3 regions of the Vibrio sp. QJM3NY_21 genome follow, and region 1 is predicted to be linked to each of the others. Evidence: predicted binding sites of a transcription regulator. Region 1 holds the regulator's gene; each other region holds the start of a gene.
What was found. The regulator CRP, encoded in region 1, controls carbon source genes, mostly activating them, when cyclic AMP is high. The targets are predictions, from matches to a motif close to TGTGANNNNNNTCACA.
Positions count from the first base shown of each region.

Region 1 (4,738 bases):
GTCTCTGCACCTTTTGATCTGGCTTGTTGCTCTAGTCGTATTGAGCGAGGTTTCTCTAAGCTCTATAAAAAGTACCTGCTCAACTCTCTCAAATCGAATGCCTTGAAAAAGATTAAGCTGCTGCAAGAAAAGCTCGGTATCACCGCCGAAACCATTAAGAAGATAGACAAGCTGTATGAGTTTGATGAACGTATTACTGCGCCTCTGCACGGGTTCAAGAATGCTCAGGATTACTATGCTCAGTGCTCAGCGCTTCCTAAACTTAATAAGATTAAACTACCGACTCAGATCATCCATGCCAAAGACGATCCGTTTATGACAGACGACGTGATTCCAAAGTTCGTGTTGCCTGACAACATCGACTATCGCCTATTTCAAAAAGGCGGCCATGTGGGGTTCATTACCGGTAGCACGCTCAAACCAAGGTTTTGGTTAGAAGAAGCGTTACCCGCCTACTATGAAAGTATTCAAGATTCGGCATAATGGCCGAGCCTTTTTAAGGACTGAGTGGTAGACGTCACTAGACACAGTAATCAACACATCAATAAACCTATTTATGAACATAAAAGAGAGAAGTATTTATGATCATCCCATGGCAAGACATTGCGCCAGAAACACTGGAAAACCTCATTAAAGAATTCGTGCTGCGTGAAGGCACAGACTACGGCGACGTAGAGGTTTCACTGCAAAACAAGATTGATCAAGTGAAACATCAATTAGCCTCAAAGGAAGTCAGCATCGTGTTTTCTGAGCTGCATGAAACCGTTGATATTCAAGTCACAAAACGCTTCTAAGCTGCGCTCATAAAGGAGCCGTGTTATAGTGGTAAACGATTGCTAACAAGTAAGTTACTCAAAAGACAAGGGTTGTCATGTCCGCTAAACATCCAATTATTGCGGTGACGGGTTCATCAGGAGCCGGCACCACCACTACCTCAGAAGCCTTCCGAAAAATGTTCAATATGATGGACGTGAAGGCCGCTTGGGTTGAAGGGGATAGTTTCCATCGCTTCACTCGACCAGAGATGGACGTCGAGATCCGTAAGGCTCGCGAGCAAGGTAAGCACATCAGCTACTTTGGTCCACAAGCCAACGATTTTGGCGCATTAGAAGAGTTCTTCCGTCAATACGGTAATGAAGGCACGGGTAAAGTCCGTAGTTACCTACATACCTTCGATGAAGCCGTGCCTTACAATCAAATGCCGGGCACCTTTACGCCATGGCAAGAGATCCCAGAAAATTCCGATGTGATGTTCTACGAAGGTCTTCATGGTGGCGTAGTCGATGGCGATATTAACGTCTCGCAACACGTCGACCTGCTTATCGGCATGGTACCTATCGTAAACCTAGAGTGGATCCAGAAATTCGTTCGTGACACACGCGATCGTGGGCATTCTCGCGAAGCGGTGATGGACTCGATTGTTCGCTCAATGGATGATTACCTTAATTACATCACCCCACAATTTTCGCGTACTCACATCAACTTTCAGCGTGTTCCAACCGTAGATACATCGAACCCACTGAACGCCAAAGGGATTCCAAGTTTAGACGAAAGCTTCGTGGTTATACGTTTGCGTGGCATCAAAAACGTCGATTTCCCCTACCTTCTAGCTATGATAGATGGCTCATTTATGTCACGCCACAACACGCTTGTGGTGCCAGGCGGCAAGATGAGTTTTGCTATGGAGCTCATTGTAAGGCCCATCCTACAACAGCTCATCGAAACCGGAAAAATAGGTTAACAAGACACCATTCTGGTTGATTACTTTTCATACCGTGATCATGTGCACAATTTTGCGTAAAAAATCGTAGCTTGGTCACGATTAAAATCAAGAAATAGTACCTGAAAAAGGATACTATTCTTAAACGAAACACAAGATAGCTTGCAGCGCTCAACGAGTGCTCTTATCCTACAAGTCAATCCAGGCTTAGCTAAAATACGGAAAGCGGCAAGCATACCCTGCAGAGGAAGTAAGATATTATGGTTCTAGGTAAACCCCAAACCGATCCAACATTAGAGTGGTTCCTTTCACACTGTCATATTCATAAGTACCCTTCAAAAAGTACTTTGATTCATGCTGGTGAAAAGGCAGAAACCTTGTACTACATCGTTAAAGGTTCTGTGGCAGTTCTTATCAAAGACGAAGAAGGTAAGGAAATGATTCTTTCTTACCTAAACCAAGGTGACTTCATTGGTGAACTTGGCCTCTTCGAAGAAGACCAAGAGCGTACTGCATGGGTTCGTGCAAAATCTCCTTGTGAAGTAGCTGAAATTTCTTTCAAGAAATTCCGTCAGCTTATCCAAGTGAACCCAGATATCCTAATGCGCCTTTCAGCGCAAATGGCAAACCGTCTACAAGTAACTAGCCAAAAGGTTGGCGACTTAGCGTTCCTTGACGTAACAGGTCGTATCGCTCAAACGCTACTTAACCTAGCGAAACAGCCAGATGCAATGACTCACCCTGACGGCATGCAAATCAAGATCACTCGTCAAGAGATTGGCCAGATTGTTGGTTGTTCTCGTGAGACAGTAGGTCGTATCTTGAAGATGCTAGAAGAGCAGAACCTAATTTCTGCACACGGTAAAACTATCGTGGTATACGGCACTCGTTAATCTCGATTAACTGAGCCAAAAATTTGAAAGCCACCAAATGCAAATTTGGTGGCTTTTTTGTTTTCTAAAGATCTAGAGAGCAGATGCGAGATGCGAGATGCGAGATGCGAGATGCGAATGGAGCACCTCCCGCGTCCAAGCGCAAACACTCTCAAAGCGAAGCGTACCCGCATCTTTAGGGTAAAGCCCGTGCTCGTATCTTTCTTTAACCGTTGGTGCTCTCAAAGATCTTGTCAGCCGATACTGCAACAAATCCTGTATAAATCTCACCATTCGCCATCGCATAACGCTTAGCGAACTCGTAGAAGCCACCAGGAATCACCTCATTGCCTTCAACAAATGAAACTGGCACTTTGTCTGCCATTGTAGATGATTGCTCTAATAAGACCTCTGGAGAGCCTTTAACCTGACCGCCAGATGCATTGATAGTGAAACCTGAATCACTCAAATAGTCATTCACAGTCTGTACTTCATCGAACTCATTAAGCTGGTTCACACTCACCGTAAAGTGGTTTGCACCGTAACCATGAGCCGCTAGCCAAGACGCGTATTCACTCTCTTTTGCTAGCACTTGGAAATCCGCGAAACTCAGATCCCAAAGGCGACCACCAAACAAGAACTCATGACCTTGAAGCTTGCTTGCGTCTACTTGCTCAACCAACTTCGCAACGATCTGTTGTAAGTCACTTGAACACTCTTCTACCTTCAACTCACTAATGAACACTTTCGGTTGGTTTGGGTCTGGGTGCTCGTAGTGCTTAGCCACTAACTTCTTGCTCTCAAACAAGTAGTCGCCACACGCCTTGTAGCCTAATTCAAGAAAAGGCTTGGCCAGTGTTTCAATGCCCAGAGGTGCAACATTGAAAGTACGCAGTGCAATGTGATCATTAATCAGGGATTCGTCTTCTTTCAGCAGATGATGAACTTTCTCGGCCGATGGGCAAAGCCTGTGAATGTAATCGTCCCATAGTGATTTAAAGAGTAGATCGGGCGTCATGGTGACTCCTTGTCAGAGGTTCTAGCAAGCTAGTAATTTGGATTAGAGAGGGAGAGGCTGGACACAGAGTCAGCAGCCATCAGCCTGTGACATACTTGTTCTATTATTATCTACCGCCCAATCAAGGTGTCGGACGTGATGGAAAAGGAAGCGATAACACCGCTTCCTCATTACACAATTAACCAATGAATCTGTTATTCATGAACCTAGAGCTCATAAGCTTATGATTCATGAACTTATAGCTTAAGAGCTTAAACTAAAGCTCAATACCTGGGCTAAATGTCGCTGGCAGTTGAGTTTCACCACCTTCCATTGAAGCCATAGGATAAGCACAGTAGTCAGCTGCATAGTACGCACTTGGGCGTAGGTTGCCTGAAGCACCCGGACCACCAAATGGTGCATCACCACTTGCGCCTGTTAGCTGGCGGTTACGATTAACAATACCCGCACGGATATGGTCAACGAAGTATTCCCACTCTGAATCGTCGGTTGAAACTAGGCCTGCAGACAAACCAAAGCGCGTGTCATTAGCCAATTCTACCGCTTGCTCTAGCGATTGGTAACGAACCACTTGCAACAATGGACCGAAGTACTCTTCATCTGGTAATTCAGCAATGTTGGTTGCATCAATAATACCCGGAGAAACAAACGCCGCTTCACCCGCCTTTGCTTCTACTAGGCTTACACCGCCTAACGATTGCAGATTAGCTTGCGCGTCCAGAATGAATTTAGCCGCAGCTTCCGAAATTTGTGGCCCCATGAAGGGTGCTGGCTCAGCGAATGGCTGATCGACACGAATCTTCAAGGTCGCAGCCACGAGCTTGTCCAGCAGTTGATCGCCCTTCTCTCCAACAGGCACATACAAGCGACGTGCACACGTGCAACGTTGACCCGCACTGATGAAAGCCGATTGAATGATGGTATAAACCGTCGCGTCAGCATCACCAAATTGGTCAGTGATCACCATAGGGTTGTTGCCGCCCATCTCTAGCGCCAGCATTTTGCCCGGTTGACCCGCGAATTGACGGTGAAGAATATGACCAGTATTAGCACTGCCTGTAAATAGCACACCATCAAGACCTTTAGCATCAGCCAATGCGATGCCGGTCTCTTTAGCGCCTTGCACTA
Region 1 is NZ_CM173513.1:3,192,869-3,197,606, forward strand. It holds gene AC3CID_RS14310 (hydrolase) at 1-483, shown strand, start outside; gene AC3CID_RS14315 (YheU family protein) at 582-794, shown strand; gene AC3CID_RS14320 (phosphoribulokinase) at 872-1,741, shown strand; gene crp (cAMP-activated global transcriptional regulator CRP) at 1,981-2,613, shown strand; gene AC3CID_RS14330 (2-oxoadipate dioxygenase/decarboxylase family protein) at 2,819-3,610, opposite strand; gene astD (succinylglutamate-semialdehyde dehydrogenase) at 3,867-4,738, opposite strand, start outside.

Region 2 (4,738 bases), on a different replicon from region 1:
TCATAACGGTGCTGACTTTGTGCCAGCCAAGCGCGCAGCATTGATAGCTTCGGCTCACTGTATAGTTGATCCGTAGTCAGTTGCTTGATCGCCATCTCTAATGATGAAAGCTCACCTTGGTTGAACATCGGCCAACCGTGTTCAGTCAGGATTTGGATGATCAGCTCTGGATCTTCAGCACGTTGTGCATGTCGCAGTGCTTGATGAGGCGTTTTCTGTTTGATCCACGCTTTCGCGGCACTCCGGTGCAACTCGGCTTCTTGTTGCGGAATTCGAGCTTGGCGCTCATGGGCAAGAAACTCACCGAATAGATTGTGGAATCGGTACCAGTTTTTCTCGCCTTCAAGCGGGTAGATGAATAAGCCAAATCGGTTGAGTGATTCGATCATACCCAGTGCGTCTTCACGCTGTGTAAGCGCGCAGACTAATTCGTCATTGAAATGATCAAGTACTGAACACTGCATCAAGAACTGTCGGGTTTCTTTATCCAGTAGATCGAATACTTCTTCAACCAAGTAATCCCAAAGGTGGGCATGGTTAAAGTGAGAGAACGATTCTGCAGATTGCGCAAGGGTACGTTTTTGATGTTGAGCTTGAAGGGCAATAAGCTGTAATGCCGAAGGCCACCCCTCAACATAAGTACAGATACTACCAGCGGTCGTGTCATCTACGCCATCGGCGACACGTTGATTGAAGAAGCGCGTCGTCTCTTCAGTATCAAAAGCCAGCGAATCGTTTCCAATTTCAATCATCAGATCACGAACACGAAGGTTTGCAGTGCCAAGTGGTGGTGTCCCGCGGCTAGTCACAACAAGCGTCAGGTTGTCAGGCATGTGTTTAAGGAAGAAGCGCATAGCTTCGTGGATATCGTCATTGTTGACCAAGTGATAGTCATCCAACACAAGGAAACATTCGTGATGGAATTCAGACATCTCAGCAAACACTTCACTTAACAAAGAATGCAACGATGAAAATTGTCGCTTTTCTGCCAGCTTTTGGGCATTAGGGCAGGCATTTTGAGTCGCTTTATTGAGTGATTGCATTAGGTAGTTGATAAAGCGAAAGGCATCGTTGTCACTTTCATCAATGCTGTACCAACCCACATTGGGCTTATCTACCAGCCATTGAGCTGCCATTGTGGTTTTGCCGTACCCCGCTGGAGAGCGGAATAATACAAGCTTATAGCAATCTGCGTGTTGGAGCAGATCGAGAACCCTAGGTCGTAGGATTGCATTATGTAAGCGGCCGGGACGAGTCAGTTTCGAAGGGATCCACATGTCGAAGTTTTTCACCTATTCCGTGGCTTATGTTCTGGATTACCTCAATCTATCGTTGAGTGTAATCGAATGACATCAGCCTAATTACTTAAGTCTTCAATCATATTACGTGAAGCAAAACGGCACCGACTATGATCCTCCTCAGAAACCTTGCACTCCTGCATGTTTTTAGGCTTCTACGCCCTTTATTTGAGACTCCGCTCACATAGCGGGTTGGTTTGTGAATGTGACTTCCTTCATCCCAACACGTAAATCTATGCAAAAGATGAGAGGAAGAAATTATTTTCGTGATCTGAATATCAAATTTGATAATGACTTTAATCCGGTTAAATAAAAGTCACATCAATTGAAGGTAAGTTATCGAACGGGAGCTTGTGATCTTAGTCACTCCAAGTTTTTGTTCGAAGTCAGAACATGAGAGTCAGATCACTAACCCTATGTCGGTACGCCCCCTACGCCCTCCCATCTACTCCTAGTTTGTCGCGTTAGCGGGAGGATGTTTAGTTAATGGTGACCATGCACGATATGTGACAGATGAATTAGAACTATTAAAAGCGAGATTTCTGAAATGAAACCAACTCAGCAAAAAACTTTCGATAAAGTGTCGTTCCAAGAAAGCGTTAAGAAGCATTTATCTGCAACCTACGCAACAACGATTGAAAACGCAGATAGCCGCGCATGGTACCTAGCAATGGGGCGTGCGCTAGCAGAATTGACAACATTTGATCTGTTAGAAACTGAAAATGACGAAAAAATTAAGAACGCGAAGAGCGTTAACTACCTTTCACTAGAGTTTTTGATTGGTCGTTTAACAGGTAATAACCTGATCAGCATGGGTCTGTACGAACAGATCACTCATGCAATGGAAGAGCTAGGTCAAAACCTAACTGATCTTCTAGAAGAAGAACGCGACCCATCACTAGGCAATGGTGGTCTTGGTCGTCTAGCCGCTTGTTTCATGGATTCTTGTGCCGCTCAAGAATACCCAACAGTAGGCTACGGTCTTCACTACGAATACGGTCTATTCAAACAGTCTTTCCAAGACGGTCGTCAACAAGAAGCACCTGACGCATGGCGTGGTGTTGAAGGTTACCCATGGGAAGTAGCTCGTCCAGAACTAGCACAACACATTGGTTTTTACGGTCATGTAGAAGTTGAATATATCGACGGTAAAGAAGTTCGTACTTGGGTTCCGGGTATGGAAGTGAAAGCAATGCCTTGGGATCTACCTATCGTAGGTTACGAGTCAAACACAGTTTACCCATTGCGTCTTTGGGAATGTCAGGCAATCGCACCATTCTCACTAGCAAGCTTTAACAACGGCGACTACTTCGAAGCGCAACACTCGCTAATCGATGCAGGCAACATCACTAAAGTACTTTACCCGAACGACAACCACGAGAAAGGTAAGACACTGCGTCTAATGCAGCAGTACTTCCACTCAGCAGCGTCTGTTCGCGATATTCTACGTCGTCACGAAGCAGCAGGTTTCTCTCTAGAAGATCTGCCTAAGCAAGAAACGATTCAACTGAACGATACGCATCCAACGATCGCTATCCCTGAATTGATGCGCATCCTGATCGATGAGAAAGGTTTAACTTGGGACCAAGCTTGGGAAATCAGTGCTCATACGTTCGCATACACGAACCACACACTACTTCCAGAAGCATTAGAGACTTGGTCTGAATCTTTGATCAACCGTCTTCTTCCACGTCACATGGAAATCATTTTTGAAATCAACCACCGCTTCATGCAAGAAGTTCGCAAGATGTGGCCTGGTGACGGTGAGAAGCAAGCGAAGCTTTCTATCATCCAAGAAGGTTTCCACCGCATGGTTCGCATGGCAAACCTATGTGTGATTGGCTCTTACAAAGTAAACGGTGTAGCTGCGCTTCACTCTCAACTGGTTAAGAAAGACTTGTTCCCTGAGTTCAACGAAATCTTCCCAGGCAAACTGACTAACGTAACGAACGGCATTACGCCACGTCGTTGGTTGAAGTTCTGTAACCCAGGGCTATCTACGCTAATTACTGGCAAGATAGGCACTGAGTGGCCAGCAAAACTAGAGCAGCTTGAAGGCATAGCTAAGTTTGCAACAGACGCGAAATTCCAAAAAGAATTCATGGCTGTTAAGAAAGAAAACAAACAGCGCCTTGCTGATTGGGTTCAAGAGAACATGGGTATCGAGCTAGATACGAACGCTATCTTCGACGTGCAAATCAAGCGTCTTCACGAATACAAGCGTCAGCACCTAGACTTGCTACACATTCTATCTCTGTACCACCGTATTCTTAACGAACCTGGTTTCGAGTGTGAGCCACGCGTATGTTTCTTCGCAGCGAAAGCAGCACCGGGTTACCACCTAGCGAAAGAGATCATCTTCGCGGTTAACAAGATTGCAGAGAAGATCAACAACGACCCTCGCATTGGCAACAAGCTGAAAGTGGTATTCATCCCTGATTACCGTGTAAGCATGGCTGAAATCATTATTCCTGCGGCAGATGTTTCTCAGCAAATCTCACTGGCTGGTAAAGAAGCATCGGGTACGGGCAACATGAAGATGGCGCTAAACGGCGCGCTAACTATCGGTACGATGGATGGTGCAAACGTTGAGATTCGTGAAGAAGTTGGCGATGAAAACATCTACATCTTTGGCCTAGACGTTGATGGTGTAGTGGCATTGCAAGCTCAGGGTTACAACCCATACGATTACTACAACGCAGACCCACTGCTGAAAGCATCTCTAGACCTACTGACTGGCGATGAGTTCTCTCCAGGTCAACCAGGCCTTCTACGTGCAACGTTTGATAGCCTACTAGACGGTGGCGACCCGTACCTATGTCTTGCTGACTTCGCATCTTATGTGAAAGCACATGAAGACATGGGCAAGCAGTACAAAGACCAAGCAGGTTGGGCTAAGAAAGCGATTCTTAACACAGCATTGGTTGGTAAGTTCACATCAGACCGCTCTATTCGCGATTACGTGAACAACATTTGGAAACTTGAAGCGGTTAACCGTTAATACTTCCAAAGTAGCCAAGGCAGTTTCTGCCTTGGCTCAATTAGCTTGTGAGCAAACGAAAGGCTTAAAGGTTTGTCGTTTATAAACAAGATGCTTACAAACTGATTGTCACAAGCTAATTGATTAGTAACAAATTAAATAACAACCCTACAAAATTGAAAGCGTCAGAACGTTTTCGGAGAGAGCGATGAAAGAACAGACCGTATTAAAACAAGTCGCAGAAATGGCAAATATTGCCGACAGTTACGTTAGTGCGTGGGGCGATGAAGCACAAGTATCAGAAGAGACGATTACGTCTCTATTGGCTTCATTGGGCTACGATACAAGCAGCGATGATGCACTGCTTAAATCTGCAGAAAGAAAACACAAAAAAGATGTACTAGACCCAGTTCTTGTCTTGCGTGACGGTGAGCCAGTAGAAGTGGCGCTTAATCTAGGT
Region 2 is NZ_CM173514.1:1,566,217-1,570,954, reverse strand. It holds gene malT (HTH-type transcriptional regulator MalT) at 1-1,277, opposite strand, end outside; gene AC3CID_RS22380 (glycogen/starch/alpha-glucan phosphorylase) at 1,846-4,299, shown strand; gene malQ (4-alpha-glucanotransferase) at 4,487-4,738, shown strand, end outside.
Region 2: the regulator CRP is predicted to act here: its motif matches at 1,651-1,666, upstream of AC3CID_RS22380 (glycogen/starch/alpha-glucan phosphorylase).

Region 3 (4,738 bases), on a different replicon from region 1:
TACGAAGAAGTGTGGAACCACGCCCGCTACAATGATTGTCCAACCAAGTGCACCTTGTACTGCCATTGCTAGTAGACCAGCAGCGAAAGAACAAAGGAAACCGATAAGTACCGCGTTTGGCGCTACAGGGAATACCATTGGGCAATCTAGAGCAGGTTTTGCACCCGGAACTAGTTTGTCAGAAATACCTTTAAATGCAGGAACGATTTCAGCAATTAGCATCTTCACACCTTGCAATACGATGTAAACACCACCTGCAAAGATTAGAGATTGCATGAAGGTAAACACAACCCAGTTTTGACCGCTTGATACTGTTTCTACAAACTCGCCGCCCGCAATAATAGACGCAAGCATGAAGAAGATTGCCATTGTTGTTGCTACGGCTACTGGCGTATCACGCAGGAACATTAAGCTTTTAGGAACTTGGATGTCTTCTGTTGATTTTGATGTGTCACCGAATTTGCTACCAATGAAGCCAGACACGATGTAAGACAGTGTCGAGAAGTGACCGATAGCCAGTTGATCAGTACCCATTACTTTTTCAGTGTACTTTTGGCCTAGAGCTGGCATCACAACCATTAGTGTACCCACAATGATAGAGCCAATTGCGACTAGAGCAGTGCCTTCAATGTTTGCTGTAGACAGAATTACCGCTACTAGCATAGACATGAACATTGTGTGGTGACCCGTTAAGAAAATATATTTTAAAGGAGTAATGCGAGCCAATAAAATATTCACAACGAATGCGAAGAACATAATTAGAGCCATTTCATAACCGAATGCTTCTTGTGCTAATGCAACAATTGCTTCGTTATTTGGAATAACACCACTTACGCCGAATGCTTCAGTAAATACAACTGAGAAGTTATTTAGTGCGCCAACAAGAGCGCCAGCACCAAAACCTAAAATTAGGAAACCCATTACGGTTTTAATTGTGCCTTTTAGAATGGTAGAAATATCAGCTTTTTGTGCAACAAGGCCAATGAAAGCAATTAAACCTACCATGATTGCTGGCTCTTTTAATAAGCCGAGCATGAATTCGAAAAAGTTTTGCATAATTTGACCTTACATGAAAGTTTTTAGTTGTTCTTCGATTGATGCTTTGTCAAAAATATTTTTAAGGCTGATGATGTTCTCTTTTCCACCGTCTTTCAGTTGGTTAGCAACGTCTGTTGCCGCGACCCAAATATCCGCATTGCTTGATGCTGCAGAAGATAGATCTTCGTGATCAATCTCTGCTTCGAAACCGATTTTTTTAGCCACTTCTTTCACTGCCATTTCCATCATTAGTGAAGTACCAAGGCCGTTACCGCAAACTACAAGAATCTTTTTCATAATATTTGTCTCAATTGGATTTTAGGGGTTGAGAAACTGCGTTCTCTTATTGTGTGAGAGCATAATAATGGAAATATTCAGATTTCAATAAGATCTCCATCACAAAGCTAAAATGAGATTGTGATGGAGATCTCGTTAATTCGTGTTAAAGATCCAGATTGAGACTTTGATCAAATTTAACTTTTCACTCGAATATGCAACGTATCTTATTGAGAAAGGCAGGGGTTAATGTATTTATTTTTCGGAAGACAAATATTTAGAAGAACTGTGAAATAAAATAGATAACTAATCGTATCGACCGTAATCGGTAAGCATTTTCTTAAGCATACTATTGACGTCTTTGGTCTTTTTATTTCTTTTTGTTAATTGACTAAGAGAGGTTGGCTTTGGAGCCTCAGTTTTATCATTCTCAACATCTTCGACCTTATCTTTCATTTTTTGTACAGCGGGCAATAACATTCGAATTTCTTCGTTATTAGTATTGGTTAGTACCACAATATTTTCAGATTCAACTTGGGTAATGGTCAATATTCCATGTTTAACGGATTCAACCTTTTCACCAATCATTATTGATTCAGGTGCGACAGAGCGATCGGTTAACTGACCTGTACGTAATTTCGCCGCACTGATAGCGCGGATATTTCCGGTGTTTTCAAACGCGACAATAACAGTATAGGTATTATAATATTCAACTACTGTCACATAGCCATGTCTATTTGTTTTGAATTTAGCTCCATTGTTCATGTCGTGCGGAGCTTCCATTTTCTTCAAGTGTGTCCTCTCTTAGTCTCGATGGCTGTTATATCTAATCAGCTCTATTAGTATTTTATAGATAATTATTTGGTGAGATCATACAAAGTATATACGCATCTAAACTTAAGATGAATCTTGAAGTATCGGGAAATGAGGCAGAGCACAGAAAAGTAGTAAGAATCACACAGAATTAACCGAGTGATTACGCTCGTACGTTTAAAGGCTTAACATTACAAATTCAACTTCATACAGGTTGTTTACAGTTTTTATGCACACAAAAGACGATAAACACAGCGTTTTGTTTAATCCTTGACCGCGCGATCGTTTGCGTCAAAAAATGTGATGAAAGTCTCACTTAACTGTTTATACTTCTTTTCCGGTTTTAAGCCGGTGCTTAGCCAATACAAGCCGTCACATGGATATGTGAATGACCCCACGGACCGGACCAGCTACGTTCCACTGCTTGTATAAGGTGATTTTTACATGAACAACTCGTTGTTACAGTCGCTAACGTTGTTAGCTCCTTCATCGCGTAGCGTTTTGCTTGCGGTTCTTTGTCCTATTCCTTTGATGTCATTCGTTTGGCTCATGTTCACTCTTTAAGGATTACTAGGACACATTATGAATATTCTATTTGGTCTTGTCGGTGTTATTGCACTGATTGCTTGCGCATGTCTGCTATCTGAGAGTCGCTCTTCTATTAACTGGAAAACGGTCTCTCGGGCACTATTACTTCAAATCGGCTTCGCTGCTTTGGTGTTGTATTTCCCTTGGGGACAACTGGCGTTAACAAGCCTAAGCAGTGGCGTTTCGAGCTTGCTTGGTTTTGCAGACGTTGGTATCGCTTTCCTATTTGGTGATCTGGCTACTGAAGGTTTCATTTTCGCGATTCGCGTACTTCCAATCATTATCTTCTTCAGTGCTTTGATCTCTGCGCTTTATTACTTAGGCGTTATGCAGAAAGTGATTCAAGTTCTTGGTGGAGCCGTGCAAAAACTGCTGGGTACCAGTAAAGCTGAATCTCTAGTTGCAACAGGTAATATCTTCCTTTCTCAGGGTGAGTCTCCTCTTCTTATTCGTCCCTTTTTAAAGTCTATGACTCGTTCTGAACTGTTTGCTGTAATGGCGGGCGGCATGGCGTCAGTAGCCGGCAGTGTACTGGGTGGCTATGCAGGATTAGGTGTTGAGCTTAAATACCTTATTGCAGCAAGCTTCATGGCGGCTCCGGGCAGCCTATTGATGGCGAAGATCATTGTTCCTGAGCGTAGTACTCCGAGTGACTACGACCACATTGAGCTAGATAAAGCTGACCAAAGCAACGTGATCGATGCATTGGCAAGTGGCGCAATGAACGGTATGAAGGTGGCGGTCGCTGTCGGCACTATGTTGGTTGCATTCGTGAGTGTGATTGCAATGGTCAACACGGGTTTAGAAAGTCTAGGCGAAATGTTCGGTTTTGCGGGCATTACCCTGCAAGCTATCTTTGGTTACCTATTCTCGCCTCTTGCATGGTTAATTGGTATCCCGAGTGATGAAGTATTAATGGCAGGTTCTTACATCGGTCAGAAGATTGTAATGAACGAGTTTGTTGCTTTCATCGACTTCGTTGAGAACAAAGCTCTGCTGTCTGAACATAGCCAAGTGATTGTGACTTTTGCATTGTGTGGTTTTGCCAACATTGGTTCTATCGCGATTCAATTAGGTTCGATTGGTGTGATGGCACCAGAGCGTCGTGCAGAAGTGGCAAACTTAGGTTTGAAAGCGGTAGCGGCTGGTACGTTAGCTAACCTAATGAGTGCATGTTTAGCGGGTATCTTCATCCTGCTTTAAGCTAGATTAAGTTAAAGTAGCTAGATTCAATAAAAGCGCTTAAATTTAGTAAAAGCGGGTATCTTACTTACGGAGTTTACGTAAGAAGGGTATCCGCTTTTTTGTGCCTGCTGGTTAGGTTGATTCAGATTCAAACCACCACTTCTCATTGTTCTGTAGTGTGTTAGGCTCACTCGGAAGAGTAATAGAGCAAGCTCCTTTTATCCGATATACTTGAATATCATTAGGTTGCGATTAATAGCATTCGACTTCGATTAAGAACATTCGACTTCGATTGAGAATATTCGGTTTCGACTAAGCACATCCGCTTTCGACTAAGAACAATGGCAACCAAGTCCAATAAATCAAAGGTCTCCCCATGAACATGCGCGTTCTCATCGGTCTTATCACTGCCTTTATCGGCTTGTTTGCGATGGTTTATCTTATTGCTGTTGGTACTCAGTTCCCTATCTCTCAGTGGCCGCAAGAGGCTTACCACGGTTTAGTCTTCAGCATCGTATGGGGCACTGGCGTCGCCGCATCGGTGGCGTACTTCTTCTCGGCATTGGTGTTTGTGACTATTGCCGTGGTTTGCTATGCGATTGGTTATAAGATCGGTGGGCTCTTTTCTAGCAAGTCAGAAGCATAAAACAGAAGTTTAAACGTACACTTTTTGCATTTTCTTTTAGGGTTAACGTTCGCCTTAACCCTCCCTTAACCTCCAGCTCGTTATCTTGCCTCCATTCTTACAGGAGACAAGAAGATGAAATTGAATCTTCCTTTAAAACATTCCCTTATTTCACTTGCTCTAATCGGGTTGATCGGTTGCACGACAACCAGT
Region 3 is NZ_CM173514.1:1,403,048-1,407,785, reverse strand. It holds gene ulaA (PTS ascorbate transporter subunit IIC) at 1-1,056, opposite strand, end outside; gene AC3CID_RS21765 (PTS sugar transporter subunit IIB) at 1,066-1,335, opposite strand; gene AC3CID_RS21760 (hypothetical protein) at 1,621-2,097, opposite strand; gene AC3CID_RS21755 (NupC/NupG family nucleoside CNT transporter) at 2,710-3,918, shown strand; gene AC3CID_RS21750 (hypothetical protein) at 4,277-4,546, shown strand; gene AC3CID_RS21745 (TolC family protein) at 4,661-4,738, shown strand, end outside.
Region 3: the regulator CRP is predicted to act here: its motif matches at 2,427-2,442, upstream of AC3CID_RS21755 (NupC/NupG family nucleoside CNT transporter).